Regions from separate parts of the Peribacillus suis genome, predicted to be linked through region 1. Evidence: riboswitches for the same ligand, from Rfam matches in the RefSeq annotation. Region 1 holds a riboswitch; each other region holds the start of a gene.

What was found. Region 1 has a riboswitch for S-adenosylmethionine ahead of metK (methionine adenosyltransferase). Riboswitches for the same ligand answer to the same signal wherever they lie in the genome.
Region 2: linked by a shared signal. The riboswitch ahead of AC503W_RS05940 (Fur-regulated basic protein FbpA) and the one ahead of metK (methionine adenosyltransferase) in region 1 are both predicted to bind S-adenosylmethionine.
Region 3: linked by a shared signal. The riboswitch ahead of mtnW (2,3-diketo-5-methylthiopentyl-1-phosphate enolase) and the one ahead of metK (methionine adenosyltransferase) in region 1 are both predicted to bind S-adenosylmethionine.
Region 4: linked by a shared signal. The riboswitch ahead of AC503W_RS10325 (YezD family protein) and the one ahead of metK (methionine adenosyltransferase) in region 1 are both predicted to bind S-adenosylmethionine.

The regions. Positions count from the first base shown of each region.
Region 1 covers NZ_CM182019.1:3,570,821-3,574,551, reverse strand. Annotated here, with positions in the region: gene pckA (phosphoenolpyruvate carboxykinase (ATP)) at 1-665, opposite strand, end outside; SAM riboswitch class I at 1,243-1,406, shown strand; gene metK (methionine adenosyltransferase) at 1,575-2,771, shown strand; gene AC503W_RS17440 (gamma carbonic anhydrase) at 2,913-3,431, opposite strand; gene AC503W_RS17435 (alpha/beta hydrolase) at 3,646-3,731, shown strand, end outside.
Region 2 covers NZ_CM182019.1:1,197,789-1,201,519, reverse strand. Annotated here, with positions in the region: gene AC503W_RS05955 (DUF459 domain-containing protein) at 1-681, opposite strand, end outside; gene AC503W_RS05960 (IS1182 family transposase) at 1-28, shown strand, start outside; gene AC503W_RS05950 (GNAT family N-acetyltransferase) at 842-1,348, shown strand; gene AC503W_RS05945 (aspartyl-phosphate phosphatase Spo0E family protein) at 1,401-1,577, opposite strand; gene AC503W_RS05940 (Fur-regulated basic protein FbpA) at 1,805-2,068, opposite strand; SAM riboswitch class I at 2,167-2,270, opposite strand; TPP riboswitch at 2,575-2,680, shown strand; TPP riboswitch at 2,749-2,841, shown strand; gene tenA (thiaminase II) at 2,947-3,636, shown strand; gene thiW (energy coupling factor transporter S component ThiW) at 3,637-3,731, shown strand, end outside.
Region 3 covers NZ_CM182019.1:2,332,170-2,335,900, reverse strand. Annotated here, with positions in the region: gene AC503W_RS11315 (carbon-nitrogen family hydrolase) at 1-584, opposite strand, end outside; gene AC503W_RS11310 (pyridoxal phosphate-dependent aminotransferase) at 685-1,869, shown strand; SAM riboswitch class I at 1,985-2,141, shown strand; gene mtnW (2,3-diketo-5-methylthiopentyl-1-phosphate enolase) at 2,298-3,530, shown strand; gene AC503W_RS11300 (2-hydroxy-3-keto-5-methylthiopentenyl-1-phosphate phosphatase) at 3,533-3,731, shown strand, end outside.
Region 4 covers NZ_CM182019.1:2,122,682-2,126,412, forward strand. Annotated here, with positions in the region: gene sat (sulfate adenylyltransferase) at 1-521, opposite strand, end outside; gene AC503W_RS10320 (phosphoadenylyl-sulfate reductase) at 549-1,253, opposite strand; gene AC503W_RS10325 (YezD family protein) at 1,421-1,537, opposite strand; SAM riboswitch class I at 1,706-1,813, opposite strand; gene ssuE (NADPH-dependent FMN reductase) at 2,054-2,590, opposite strand; gene pdxT (pyridoxal 5'-phosphate synthase glutaminase subunit PdxT) at 2,780-3,373, opposite strand; gene pdxS (pyridoxal 5'-phosphate synthase lyase subunit PdxS) at 3,376-3,731, opposite strand, start outside.

The DNA of each region.
Region 1 (3,731 bases):
CCTACGTTTGCCGAACAATGCATCGGAAGGATTTCTTCTTCCGGAAGTAGGTAGTTCATGATTGAGAAAATCGATTTCTTCATTTCACCTGCGTATTCAGTTCCACCGATTAGGATAGTACGGCGTTCGAATGATACCATGATGAACGTTTCGGATTGCGTTCCATCAACTGCTGGATCCGCTTTGAAATTAGGTGCGGAAAGGATGGTGAATTCTGCTTCGTGCCCTCTTAGTTCTTCCTCATTCGGACGGATGAACAATGTATGAGCAAAAAGGTTGTGCCAAGCATATTCATTAACCACTCGGATAGGAAGGCGTGATGATTCGTCTGCTCCAGCAAAACCTTTGAAGACAAAGACTTCTTCTTTTGTCTTTAAGTAATCCACTACTTTACTATATAGTTTATTGAATACTTCCTCGGAAATGGGTTGGTTCACTGGGCCCCAGTCAATTTTGTCCTTTACAGAAGCTTCTTCCACAATATATTTATCTTTAGGTGAACGGCCCGTGTATTTGCCCGTTTCAGCTTTTACTGCGCCGGTTGAAGTTAAAACGCCTTCATTTCTGCTTAATACTTTTTCCACTAATTGAGGAACTGAGAGTTGAGTTTGCACATTATTTCCTGCTAATAATTGGTGTAACTCATTAACGTCAACAGAATTCATATATGAGATACCTTCCTTTGTTTAAGTTTTTATAATACAATTAGTATAACACATTGGATTAAATAGTCTATACTATTTAACTTTTTTTGTGAATGAAAATGGAATAGTCACATTAATCAATTATCTCACTTCGAGTGTAACCTTATGTATAGTGCGGGCATATACTTGCAGTGAGTCATCCTGGATGGATGTTTTTGAATCTGGTTGATTCGGGAGACGATCTGGATGAAGTGAATCTAGGATGTGAAAAACGATTGCTGCCACAAGTCTTTGTGAAGTCCCGTTTTAGGATTAGTGTACCTTTTCATTTATAATAGGAAGAAAAGAAGTGAACAACCATTTATGTATTTGAAAAAGGGATGAATATGGGGTTCGGATGGTATGTTCATTTTGTCTGATTTATCCATTGTAAGTCAATGGTCTTATCTTCTTAGTTTACACTCTTTAAGAATACTATTTATATTCCGGCTGTGCCAGATAAAAAGTTTTTTTATTTTTCATTGGGGAAAAATGTTCTATTTAGAAAAACATTGACAAATTCAGACTAAATACGATAGTATCTTAAATTGTACGGATTCTCTTATCCCGAGTTGGTGGAGGGACAGGCCCTTTGAAACCCAGCAACCTGCCATATTGAACTTGACTCCAAGGTCAATCGCCGAAAATAAAGCGATGAACCTTCAAGGAATAGTGGTGATGGTGCTAACCTGAGCAAGGTAAAAAACCCTTGAACGATAAGAGTGAAAGGATAGATGATAGAATTTTTAAACCTTTCCTCATTTGCCAGGGAAGGTTTTTGTGTTTTTATTCATTAATTCTGTGTCTATGATTGAAACTAATAAGGGAAACGAGTTCCGTAAAAGATCAGGCTCATGCCTACAACATACTAACTTCCAAGGAGGAAATAAGATGTCAAAGAAACGTCTATTTACTTCTGAATCTGTGACAGAAGGCCATCCGGATAAAATTTGTGATCAGATTTCAGATTCCATTTTAGATGCAATCCTAGCTAAGGATGCAAATGCGCGCGTTGCGTGTGAAACAAGTGTAACGACAGGTCTTGTACTTGTTGCTGGAGAAATTACAACATCTGCTTACGTGGATATCTCACGCATTGTCCGCGATACGATTGCAGGTATCGGGTACACTCGTGCGAAATATGGTTTCGATGCCGAGACTTGTGCCGTGCTAAGCTCGATCGATGAGCAGTCTGCTGATATTGCAGCGGGTGTTGATAAAGCATTGGAAGCACGTGAAGGTACGATGTCCGATGAGGAAATCGATGCTATCGGTGCAGGGGACCAAGGTCTTATGTTCGGATTCGCGTGCAATGAAACGGAAGAGCTTATGCCACTTCCCATTTCATTGGCTCATAAGCTATCATTTCGTCTTTCTCAAGTTCGTAAAGATGGCACGCTAAGTTATTTACGTCCTGATGGAAAAACGCAAGTAACGGTTGAATATGATGAAAATAACCTACCTGTACGTGTAGACACAATCGTCATCTCCACACAACATGATCCTGAAGTGACACTTGAACAAATTCAAGCCGACTTAAAAGAACATGTGATTAATGCGGTCGTACCGGCTGACTTAATCAATGAAGATACAAAATACTTCATCAACCCGACTGGCCGTTTTGTAATCGGCGGACCTCAAGGGGATGCTGGTCTTACTGGCCGTAAAATCATCGTTGATACGTACGGCGGATACGCTCGTCACGGCGGCGGTGCTTTCTCTGGTAAAGATGCAACAAAAGTGGACCGTTCTGCTGCATATGCCGCTCGTTACGTTGCGAAGAACATCGTAGCTGCTGGCCTGGCTGACAAAGCGGAAGTGCAATTGGCCTACGCAATCGGCGTGGCTAAGCCTGTATCCATCTCAATCGATACATTTGGAACGGGAACAGTAAGTGAAGAGGTGCTAGTGGAATTGGTAGAGGCGAATTTCGACCTACGTCCAGCTGGTATCATCAAGATGCTTGACCTACGTCGCCCAATCTACAAGCAAACAGCTGCATATGGTCACTTCGGCCGTACAGATGTTGATTTGCCTTGGGAGCGTACGGATAAAGCAGAAGCTTTAAAAACACAAGCTAAAGCGTAAATCATATGAGAAAAGGTGCCTTGCTTTAATGCAAGGCACCTTTTTTGATGGGCAAAAATAGGATTAAATATGGCTTCCTAGGGAATAATTCAAGGAATCCTATTTTTAGCTAAGCGTTTTTTTGTAATCATACGATTGGTGTTACTTTATTCGGTCAGCCTGTTTATAGAGTTGTCCTTTTTCAGCATATTCCCGGACAATGCGATCCATATCCTGGCGATCTTCCTCATTAATTTCACGAACGACTTTGGCCGGCCTTCCAAAGGCTAAGGTGTTCGGCGGGATAACCTTTCCTTGGGGGACAAGGCTCCCTGCGCCGATGAAGGCACCTTCACCGATTTCCGCTCCATCAAGGATGATCGAACCCATGCCGATGAGGGCTCTCTTTCGAATTTTGCAGCTATGTAGAATGACTTGGTGGCCAATGGTCACTTCATCTTCGATTATCAGTGGGTTATTGGGACTTTGATGAAGTACGCTGTTATCTTGTACGCTTACTCTTTTCCCGATGATGGTGGGTGCCACATCGCCGCGAATGACGGTATTGAACCAGATCGTTGATTCATCACCGATTTTGACATCGCCTGTCACGACGGCATTTTCAGCAAGATAGGCGCTTTCGGAAATTTCTGGTTCCATGCCCTTGAATGGATAAATAATCAATTTTCATCATTTCCTTTCCGAAGTGGATAATTTTGCTGTATTATTTTAATATACCGTATCAAAATAGCCTTGGCTACTATTTGATTGAGCACAATTAATTAGGTTTCGTTTTTGTCGAAAACCGAAAATGTGGTTATAATTTACCATATAGATTATTTTTCATTCTGCATGGAACGTTTACAACTAGAGAAAAGTGAAAGGGGGATTTCGAATGTGGAAATGGGAGACGGACGGAGATGCAAAAGGCGTCATCGTCATTATTCATGGGGCAATGGAGCATCATGGCCGTTACAAGTG
Region 2 (3,731 bases), 1.8 Mb from region 1:
ATCTAAGATTCGATTGGTTATAAGCTGATAGCCTTCTTCATTTGGATGAATTTCATCACTGAAGTATGCTTTTTTATCTTTGTTTTCGAATAAATCGTTTGTAGGGATATACTTTAGTCTACTATCCTTGTCCACCATCTTTTGAATCGAATGATTATAATCACTAATATGGTTTTCTAATTTCAAGTCGTCTTTATTGGGGTTATATAACCCTATCACCAAGATATCAGCTTTATTATTTTTCTTTAGAAGCTCAGAAAGAATTTTATCTAAATGTTGTACATACTCTTTCTTTTCATCATTTATCTTTTGATCATTGATTTTTTTTAAGTTTCCACCATTACTGTTAATTAAATCATTGATTCCGATATAGACGATAAATGTGTCAGCCTTATCCAATTTTGTGTTAATCTCAAGATCTTCGAGCTGTTTAATGACACCGTCCGTTTCCTGACCTTTAATACCATAATTCCAGAATTGGACTTTTTCTGAATCGGAATCATTCGTTTTATGTTTCAAGTCATCAATATATCCTTCCCCTTCTTTATCGCCCTTTCCGTAAGTCAAAGAATCTCCAAATGCCATGACTCTTTGATCGTTTTTCGCATCTACTGCCTGAAACGCATAGGCAACTAAACAAATAACAAGTACAATAAAAAATAAGCCAACGATTTTCTTCATTTGTTTTGCTTCTCCTTTTGTATTCACTAGGAAGTATTTTATTTTTAAATACCCAAAAAGAGGACAAGCCTAACATTTGAATAACTTAATAAAAATTAAATTGCATGACGCACCTGTACTGGTGATTGGAATGCCATAATAAATGGATTGGAGCTTAATGATGAAGGAGTTTACAGAATTCAGGGAAGCAGTATTTGAGGATTTGCCTAAAATTATCGAAATTTACAATTCTACAGTACCTTCGAGGATGGTCACTGCGGATACAGAACCAGTTACAGTAGAATCACGGCTCAAATGGTTTGAAGAACATCATATTCTCAAACGGCCATTATATATGATCATACATGATGGAAAAACAGCTGGATGGATGAGTTTTCAATCTTTTTATGGTAGACCCGCATATGATTTTACCGCTGAAATTAGCATCTATATAGATGAGGAGTTCCGTGGGAAAGGAATTGGACAACTTTCAATCCAAAAGGCTATAGAGGTGAGTCCGAAGATAGGGATTAAGACACTTCTTGGATTTATTTTCGCACACAATGTACCAAGTATTAAGCTTTTTTCAAAATTCGGTTTTGAAAAATGGGCTCATTTACCGAAAATAGCAGAACTCGATGGAGTGGAACGCGATTTGGTCATTCTTGGTAAACGTGTCACTACATGACTTCCATTGCAAAAGGCGATTGCCTGGATTTGAATGGTCTGGGATGTACTGATTATTCGCTACAAACTCCCAGGAATTTTATATGTGTGACCGCATTCAATAAAGAATCCAACTCTTGACTTGCTTGAATGGTCACCCTGCTTGTCAAACCATAATTTTTTGCTAACATGATCATTTCTTTTCGTTTTTCTTCAATTTTTTCAACTGCTGTTATGTGAGGAGGCTGCAATATAACCACTTCCTATTTTTCAATTATTTTACATTTTCATCATAACCAAAACACTAGGTTAAATCAACCATTTCACGTGATTTAAATATGTTATTTTACTAGATGAATGTGACAAAATACCTATTAATCTTTTATCTTTTGTACTTTTTATGTCGATTTAAAAGGGAAAAAGCATTTGCCTTTACACAGCAAATGCTTTTTCTCTTTGATTGTTCACTATAGGTTAACTAAGTCATGCACTCTGGAGGTGACTCATTACCTGATTTATCTATAACAATCTTATATTCATCTTCAAGAGCTTTTAATGGAGCATCATAGAGATGCTTTTCATCAGAGGTTTTGTATACACCATTTGATAATAGTTCTTCTATCAACAATGCTCTCCTCTGTTCTTTTTTCTCGAAAAACTCTGCCATATGAATGGCCCCTTTCCTTTTATTCATATTTTCCACATATAATGCCCCTAATCTTATAGGCTTTGCTAAAGCCAAAATATATATACCTGTTGTACGGGATCCTTAAACCCTATTTGACAAAAATAAAAACCCCTTCTAATCCAAGAAGAGGTCGACAGAGGTCCGTTCGTCTCTTCTTATCTTCCAAGCGATTGCTTGTTGGAAGAAGCACAGTTCCCCGATGGGTCTGTTGCCGAGGTTTCATAGGGCCAAGTCCCTCCACCTCTCTGGATAAGAATACAGAATATAAATGATTTTGACATGATTTTATCCCACTTGCAAGGATAAGTCAATTGCATTCAAATAATTTTTAATTTTTATATTATTTTTCCGTGTGCCCTTTTAGCACAAGGTAAGACCATATCCCTATTTTGCTAATAACTATATTTTCCTCCAATTGACCGTGGGTTAGGTATGCTCCATTTGCCAATGGGGATTTTATCCTACTACCCCTTTCACGCCACAAGATACTCATAAAATTCTATTGGATTCAAAGGTTGCATTTTCCTTTTTATCTGATATGATGACAATAATCACATACGAAATACCACTAGGGGAGTCTTCTATAAGACTGAGATGGAATGATGTTCCGGACCCTTTGAACCTGATCCGGGTGATGCCGGCGGAGGAAAGTGGATGATATCGTCGTCGTATATTTGACTTCATCCATCTGCCCCGTTCCGTTTTCAGGAACGGGGTTTTCGTTTAATTGAATAATAAGCTGCTAGGGGAGCCATTAATAGGCTGAGAATCAAACCCTTTGTACCTGATCTGGTCATACCAGCGGAGGAAAGCAGGTTGAAAAAGGGATTCGTACATTCCTAGAACAGCCGCTTTCTATATGAAAGCGGCTGTTCTTCATTTTTGGACACTCCCCTCCTTTGTATGTGAATGAATTATAAGGGGGAAAAATCATGGCGAAAACCCAAATGAAAACTTTCAGTGCTAGACTTCACGAACGTTCAAAAGAAATTTGGAAAAAGAATCATACTCATCCTTTCGTTCAAGCAATTGGAGACGGGACACTATCAGAAAAGAAATTCGCCTATTACTTAAAGCAGGACTATATCTATCTTATGGATTATGCCAAGCTTTTTGCCTTAGGGACCATCAAGGCCACTAACCTTGAGATCATGACCAAATTTGCGAGTATTTTAAATGAGACTCTACAGGTAGAAATGGATTTGCATAGGAGCTACTGCAAGGAGTTCGGAATTAGTTCTGAGGAATTGGAAAATACCGAACCAACTCCGATTACCCTTGCCTATACAGGTTATATGCTCAATGCTGCCCATCATGGAACTTTAGCCGACCTTATTGCCTGCTTACTTCCTTGTGCCTGGGATTACTATGAAATTGGCTCGTTATTAAAAGAACAAAATGGTCCAGCACTAGAAACAAATCGCTATATCGCTTGGATTCAATCGTATGCATCCCCCGAATTCGCAGATGCGCACAAATGGTTGGCCAAGCTGTTAGACGAACTGACGGAAGATATGCCTGAAAAGGAATTGAAAAGATTAGAGAAACACTTTTTAATGACCTCCCGATATGAATATTTATTTTGGGACATGGTTCACAACGAACAGGATTGGCCGCTTTAAATGCTAGACACGGGTAACTTATTACGGAAAATGACGTTGACTAGCTTGTTCACGGCCATCACTACCCTGACTAGCTCATTCGTTTACATCCCTGT
Region 3 (3,731 bases), 1.2 Mb from region 1:
ACGAAGGCTTGATTTTCGATTGCCCGGCTGATTAACAGTGCCCTCCAATGGTGGAGCCTAGGCTTTGGCCACTCGGCGGTCACGAAGATAACCTCCGCACCTCGTACCGTATGGGCCCGTTGCCATTCCGGAAAACGGATATCATAGCAAATGAATCCGGCGCAAATCTTTTCATCGAGGGAGAATAAGCCATCTTTTTTGCCAGGTTGTAAGTAATGGTGTTCATCCATCAATTGAAACAGATGGAGTTTATCATATTCTTTAACCAGTTTGCCTTCTTTATCGATGATGAGCATTGTGTTATAGATGCCTTCCTTAGTTTTCTTTGCAATCGAGCCACCGATTATGTTAATGTGGTGTTTTTTTGCAAGGGCTTTTAGAAAGGTAATGGTTTGTTCTGCTTCTTCGTCTGCAATTTCATGTAATCTCGTTAAGTCATAGCCGGTTGTCCATAGTTCCGGCAGCATGACGATGTCCGGTTTAGACTGTACAGCTTTTTCAATCCATTGTTTTGCCACCTGGAAATTTATATCTGGCTGTCCAAAGGCAATGTCTATTTGTAAACAGGCGATTTTCCATTTCATCATTTAAAACCTCCATATGTAAAAAAGTACTTTACAAGATTAAGATAAACATATATCATTTGTGACTATAATTTCAAGAAATTTCAGAGAAGGTGCAAAGATGGTGCAATTCGAAAAATCCAGACTTCTTCAAGAGCTTCCAAAGCAGTTTTTTGCTTCTTTAGTCGAAAAAGTTAATAACATAACATCAGAAGGCAAGGATGTCATTAATCTTGGGCAGGGAAATCCAGACCAACCGACTCCTGAACATATCGTGAAGAGCCTGCAGACAGCAGCAGGAAATTCCATGAATCATAAATATTCTCCTTTTAGGGGGCTTCCCTATTTAAAAGAAGCTGCGGCCCTCTTTTATGAACGTGAATATGGCGTCAAGCTAGATCCTAAAACGGAAGTGGCGATTCTTTTCGGTGGAAAGGCTGGTCTAGTCGAATTACCGCAATGCTTGTTGAATCCAGGCGATACAATTTTAGTGCCTGATCCGGGCTATCCAGATTACCTGTCAGGTGTAGCGTTAGCCCAAGCTAAAACGGAAATTATGCCCTTGACCGAAGAAAATGATTTTCTTCCCGATTATAAGGAAATAGATAAAGAGGTTTTTGACAAAGCGAAGATGATGTTCTTGAATTATCCCAATAATCCCACAGGAGCATCGGCGTCAGCAGAATTCTTCGAAGAAACGGTTTCCATGGCAAAAGAACACTCAATATGTGTGGTCCATGATTTCGCATATGGTGCAATTGGGTTCGATGGGAAAAAACCGGTAAGCTTCCTTCAAGCAGAAGGATCAAAAGAAGTGGGGATAGAAATTTACACCCTTTCTAAAACATATAACATGGCGGGGTGGAGGGTTGGCTTTGCGGTTGGCAACCAGAGTGTCATCGAATCGCTTGAATTATTGCAGGATCATCTTTACGTCAGCCTTTTTCCCGCAATACAAGAAGCCACGGCATGCGCTTTACTGGATTCACAAGAGTGTGTGAAGGAACTCGTGAACATGTACGAAGGACGACGAAATGTATTTATCGAAGGGTTACGATCCATTGGATGGGATGTCCAGGCTCCAGATGCTTCCTTCTTTGCTTGGCTAAAGGTCCCTGAAGGATATACTTCAGCGAGCTTTGCAGATCATTTACTGGCACATGCCCATGTAGCAGTTGCACCAGGAAATGGTTTCGGTGAATTTGGTGAAGGATACGTCAGGGTGGGACTTCTCACTTCAGAAGACAGACTCCAAGAAGCGGTAGAAAGAATTCGTACATTGAATATATTCAAAGAAAATCAGTGAGATATTGAATAGTTTGAACATTATACCTATTGACAAAGTATGAATTGCGTGAAAGAATATAAAAAAGAATTCTAAATTTTTAGTTAAGATACATAAACGAAAATATAATAGCATTTTCTTATTTTGAGCAGGTGGAGGGACTAGCCCGATGAAGCCCAGCAACCGACTGTAATACCATTGTGAAATGGGGCGGAGATAATACCGCCGGATCATTTATTGATTCCGTAAGGCACGGTGCTAATTCTTGCAGCTATAGAGCTGGGAGATAAGAAGATGGCTTTTTCAAAGCCTCTTCTTTAGGAAGGGGCTTTTACATGTTTAACAGAGAATTGGAGTGCAACTTTGTTCGCAGATGGTTAGAAGCTTGTTAAAGGAAAGACCAACAATGACAACTTTAAGAATGACTTTTACGTATTGGGAGTGATCAGATGAGCGAAATAATCGCTACGTATTTACTTCATGACTTCAAAGGAGAGCATGAGAAAAAAGCAGAAGGCATTGCGTTAGGATTGACTGTAGGGACATGGACTGAACTTCCTCACTTGGTGCAACAGCAACTGGAAAAACATAAAGGTAGGGTAGTTTCCGTAACACCCCTTCCCGAAGAAGAGCGAGTTAATCTCTATTTCGGTCAAAAAGTGTACCGTTCAACAATCAGGATTGCCTACCCGGCAGGTAATTTTTCTAATGATCTACCGGCTATCTTGACGACAGTATTCGGTAAATTGTCATTGGATGGGGAAATCAAATTGATGGATTTGGACTTTGTCGGCGATATTCAAAAAGCCTTTCCAGGTCCTCGATTCGGAATTAGTGGGATCAGGGAAAAAATTGATGTGTTTGACCGCCCTCTAGTGATGAGTATTTTTAAAGGTGTGTTAGGTCGAGACCTTGCCTTTCATAATGAACAATTGGAGCAACAGGCATTGGGAGGAGTCGATCTTGTCAAGGACGATGAGATTCTTTTTGACCAAGATCAGACGCCTTTCATCGATAGAGTCAAAACCGGAAAGGCCATTTTGAAAGGTATCTATGAGACAACGGGACATCGAACCTTATATGCTGTGAACCTGTCAGGAAAAACACTAGAACTATTGGATAAAGCTGAACTGGCAGCCGAAGCCGGCGCAGATGCCTTGTTATTTAATGTTCATACATATGGATTGGATGTTCTACAGGCTTTACGCGAAAATGACCGGATCAACTTACCGATCATGGCTCATCCGGCATATAGCGGAGCATTAGCTTCATCTTCATTTTATGGACTCAGCTATCCGCTTCTCCTTGGAAAACTGGTGAGGATATCAGGTGCAGATTTATCCCTCTTTCCCTCTCCATACGGAAATGTGGCACTCGATAAAGCAGAGACATTGGCGATTGCTGAAGGATTGACGAGAAATGAAGCATCTTGGAAAAGGACTTTCCCGGTTCCATCGGCAGGTATCCATCCTGGCATGGTTCCAGATCTCATCAAGGATTTTGGGATAGAAAGTGTGATCAATGCTGGTGGGGGCGTCCATGGTCATCCGGATGGTGCAAAAGGCGGAGCTAAGGCCTTCCGTTCCGCAGTAGAAGCTGTCCTTTCCGGAAAATCATTGTCAATCGCGGCTGAGGAAGATGAGGCACTTCAAAAAGCACTGGCCCTATGGGGAGGGCTATAATCATGGTCAAACCGATCATTTTCTGTGATTTTGATGGAACGATCACCAACTCGGATAATATCATCTCAATCATGAAGAAGTTTGCCCCGCCCGGCTGGGAGGCATTAAAAGATGGTGTTCTTCAGCAAAAAATCAGCATTTCCCACGGTGTAGGGGAAATGTTTTCCCTGCTGGATAGCGATTTAAAAGAGGACATCATTC
Region 4 (3,731 bases), 1.4 Mb from region 1:
GTTTTTCGGGTATCAACTGGGTCTAAATAATGATCCTCGAATAATGGACGCTCGATCCGTTTAATAAGCTTGATTTTACCACCTACATATACATCGCCACGATTATATAGATTTTTTACACCTGGGTGATTCTCATCATCCGTTTGATAAACTAAAGTTGCCTCCACTTGCTTATCAGGTGTAAATATATCGGAAACGGCAAGGACTCCATAAGTTTGGCCCTCATGAGTTAACTTTACTTCTTCTCCGATTGTAAGAGCGTTTGCCACATCAGCGGAAAGTGGTAATGTAATAGGAATACTCCAGACATGCCCGCTGCTAAGCCTCATATCCTTTACTACTGTTTGATAGTCTTCTTTTGAAAAGAATCCCTCAATGGGGCTGTATGCTCCAGTCCCTATAAGTTCCAAGTCGCTTAATGAGATTTCATCAATTTCAACGGATTGTTCTATTTTAGTTAAATCATAGTCTGGTTCAAAGCGATTGATTAATGTTCCTCCGTGCGGCAAGCTAATGGTCATGCTGATTTCCCCCTGAATTTTTTATAATTATGATAAATGTAATCCGCATTCTGTTTTTTGGGCACCTTGCCATCGTCCTGAACGAAGATCATCAGCATTAATGGCAGGTGCTGTACATATTTTACAGCCAATACTTGGATATCCATTATCATGAAGCACATTATATGGTAAGCCATTTTTATGCGCATAACGCCATACATCTTTCCATGTCCAATGAATGAGCGGACAAATTTTGATAGATTTGAATTTGTTGTCCTTGTTTATATATTCAGTCAATGCACGGGTTTCCGATTGCTCCCTGCGCAGTCCCGAGAGCCAAGCCGTCGCTGTTGATAATACTTCAGTGAGCGGCGTAATTTTGCGGATGTTACAGCATTGATTTGAGTCATGAAGCCATAATTCATCACCAAATTCAGCGGCTTGTTCTTCCAATGTCATTTCCGGTTTCTTCATTACAATGGAAAGCCGTGGGTAACGATTTTTCACTTGTTCGATTAATTGGTAAGTCTCAGCGAAATGAACATCCGTATCCAAGAATACGATTTTGGCGGAAGGATTAACCTTTGCCAGCAAATCTGTCAGTACAATTCCTTCAATCCCAAAACTACAGGCATAAATGAGTTTATCTCCGTACTCTGAATTTGCCCATTCCAATACTTCTAACGCGCCTTTTGTATCGCTATCTTCCGGGAACGAAGGTAATGTCGCTGTATCAATATTTTCATAGTCCACTAGCTCTGCCAACTCTATACCCCCTTTTAAGAATCACCCTATGGTACAGCAGATATCTTTGAAAGCCTTTGAAACACCATTTCTTATAATGAAAAAGGCGGCTTTAACCAATAGTTTCCTATTTATATCAGCTAAATCCACCTCTAGTTTTCTAGTCAGCAGTCCATTTATTTAATTCTCAATTTTTCGTTTCTTTCCATTTGTATAACCTTACCGTCCTGAACGATAAGGGTTATGGATCCATATTTCATAGTTTTTAGCATTTCTTGCAGCCTTTCAAATATTTCCCCCAGCTGATTTTCCTTTTCCAAGGCTATTCCTCCTTTAAGAAAACTCGTCGACTAGCTTGTCGTAAGATGATCAGCTTGTAAATGAATTCCCCCAAATTAATAAAATCAATCAGAAAAATCCTTCCATGCCAAGATGGAAAGATTGATAAGGTAATCTTATTTACCTTATCTTCCAAAATGATGACATTTTGTTGGATGTAGCACCTTGCATTCATGATGCAGGTTGCTGGACTTCAAAGGGCCAAATCCCTCCGTCGCTCTTGATAAGTTTTATTATTTTAAATATTAACACATATCAAATCATTGTCAATGGAGTTTTCATATAAATTAACTTGGTTTAATATTTTGGTTTAACTTCAATTATTATACACAAATAGTTCAAGTTTGTTACAGTGATTTGTTAAGCCAGTAAAAAAGGTTCATTCATCCTGAACAAGCTTGAATAAACCTTTAAAGTAGCCTATAACTTAACTCGTTGATGGGAAGGGTCAAGATAAAAAGAAGAAATCATCAATTTCTTCTTTTTTGTATGGCTTCTACAAATTCCTTTACTTGACTCTTTGTACGATCAAGTAATTCCACTTCCTTAATCGGATGTTTTGGATTCTGCTTATCGATTTCTTTATCCACAAAGTATAACCCCTGCATCGGTTCCCCTTTTAATATTGATATAAGAGGTTTCAGCGCATAATCTATAGCCAATAAATGCCTGTTGCTTCCCCCAACCATTATGGGCAAAACTGGCTTATCCTTAAACGCGCCCTCGGGTAATAAATCAATTAGAGCTTTCAACACTCCTGTATAAGATGCCTTATAGACAGGTGAACCAATAATGATACCATTAGCTTGCTTAATCTTTTCTGAAAGTCTTAGAATATCCTCGCTATCATAACGACCTTGGAATAAGTCGTTTGCAGAAAACTCGGTAATAGAATGATAGTTCGTTGTAAATCCTTCTTTTTCCACCAACGTTTGGATATATTTTAATGAAATATCTGTTCTTGATGGTATAGCAGGGCTGCCTGATAAAATTATAATTTCGCTCATATCTATTCCTCCTGTATGTAAAATCTGCAAAGGATCTGGGTCCTTTCCAGTTAAGCAACTTCAATTAATTATCTTAATTATCAGAAAAATAAAAGTCAAGTAACTTAATTGGAATTTATATTTTTGAAACACTAATAAGAATCGTATTATGCCATTGACTAAAAATCCTGCCCCGTTAGGGCAGGATTTTTAGAGCTTTTCAACTCTATTGATTGAGTCTTTCACCATTTTTAAAAAAAGTTGTATAAATCGTTGATCACCGGTCAGTTCTGGATGAAACGAACTGACAAGAACCTGTTCTTGTCTAGCCGCCACTACTTTCCCGTCATAATTTGCTAATATCTCCACATCTTCACCTACGCCAACGGCAAAAGGTGCTCTGATAAAGACACCCATGAAAGGTTCTTCCATTCCTTTAACTATAAGGGGTGCTTGAAAACTTTCCCTCTGACGACCAAAACCATTTCTATTCACTGTAATATTGATAAAACCAAGATGGGGATGTTCCAAACTAACCATTTCCTTTGCCACTAATACCATCCCTGCGCAAGTACCGAAAATCGGTTTTTTTTGTTCGAAAAATGCCGTAATCGGCTCCATGAAACCATAATGGTCCATTAGTTTTCTCATAGTGGTGCTTTCTCCACCCGGAATGATTAGGCCATCGATATCCTTTAACTGTTCTGGGTTCTTAACTAATATCGCATGCTCACCGGCTTCCTTGATTTGGTTCATATGTTCATCTACAGCACCCTGCAAACCTAAAACACCTATGGTTACCATGTTTACCATCCACGCTCCTGCATTCTCTCAGCTGGGGCCAACTTAGAAATATCAATTCCTTTCATCGCGCTTCCCAATTCTTTAGACAACTTGCCTATTAAATCATAATCGGTGAAGTATGTAGTTGCTTGTACGATGGCAGCAGCGAATTTATCGGGATTTTCCGATTTGAAGATTCCTGAGCCCACAAATACACCGTCTGCCCCAAGTTCCATCATCAGGGCGGCATCTGCAGGAGTCGCAATTCCACCTGCTGCAAAGTTTACTACAGGTAATTTCCCTGTGCGCCGGATTTCCTTCAGAACTTCATAAGAAGCACCAATACTTTTTGCTTCAGTCATTAATTCATCCTCGCTCA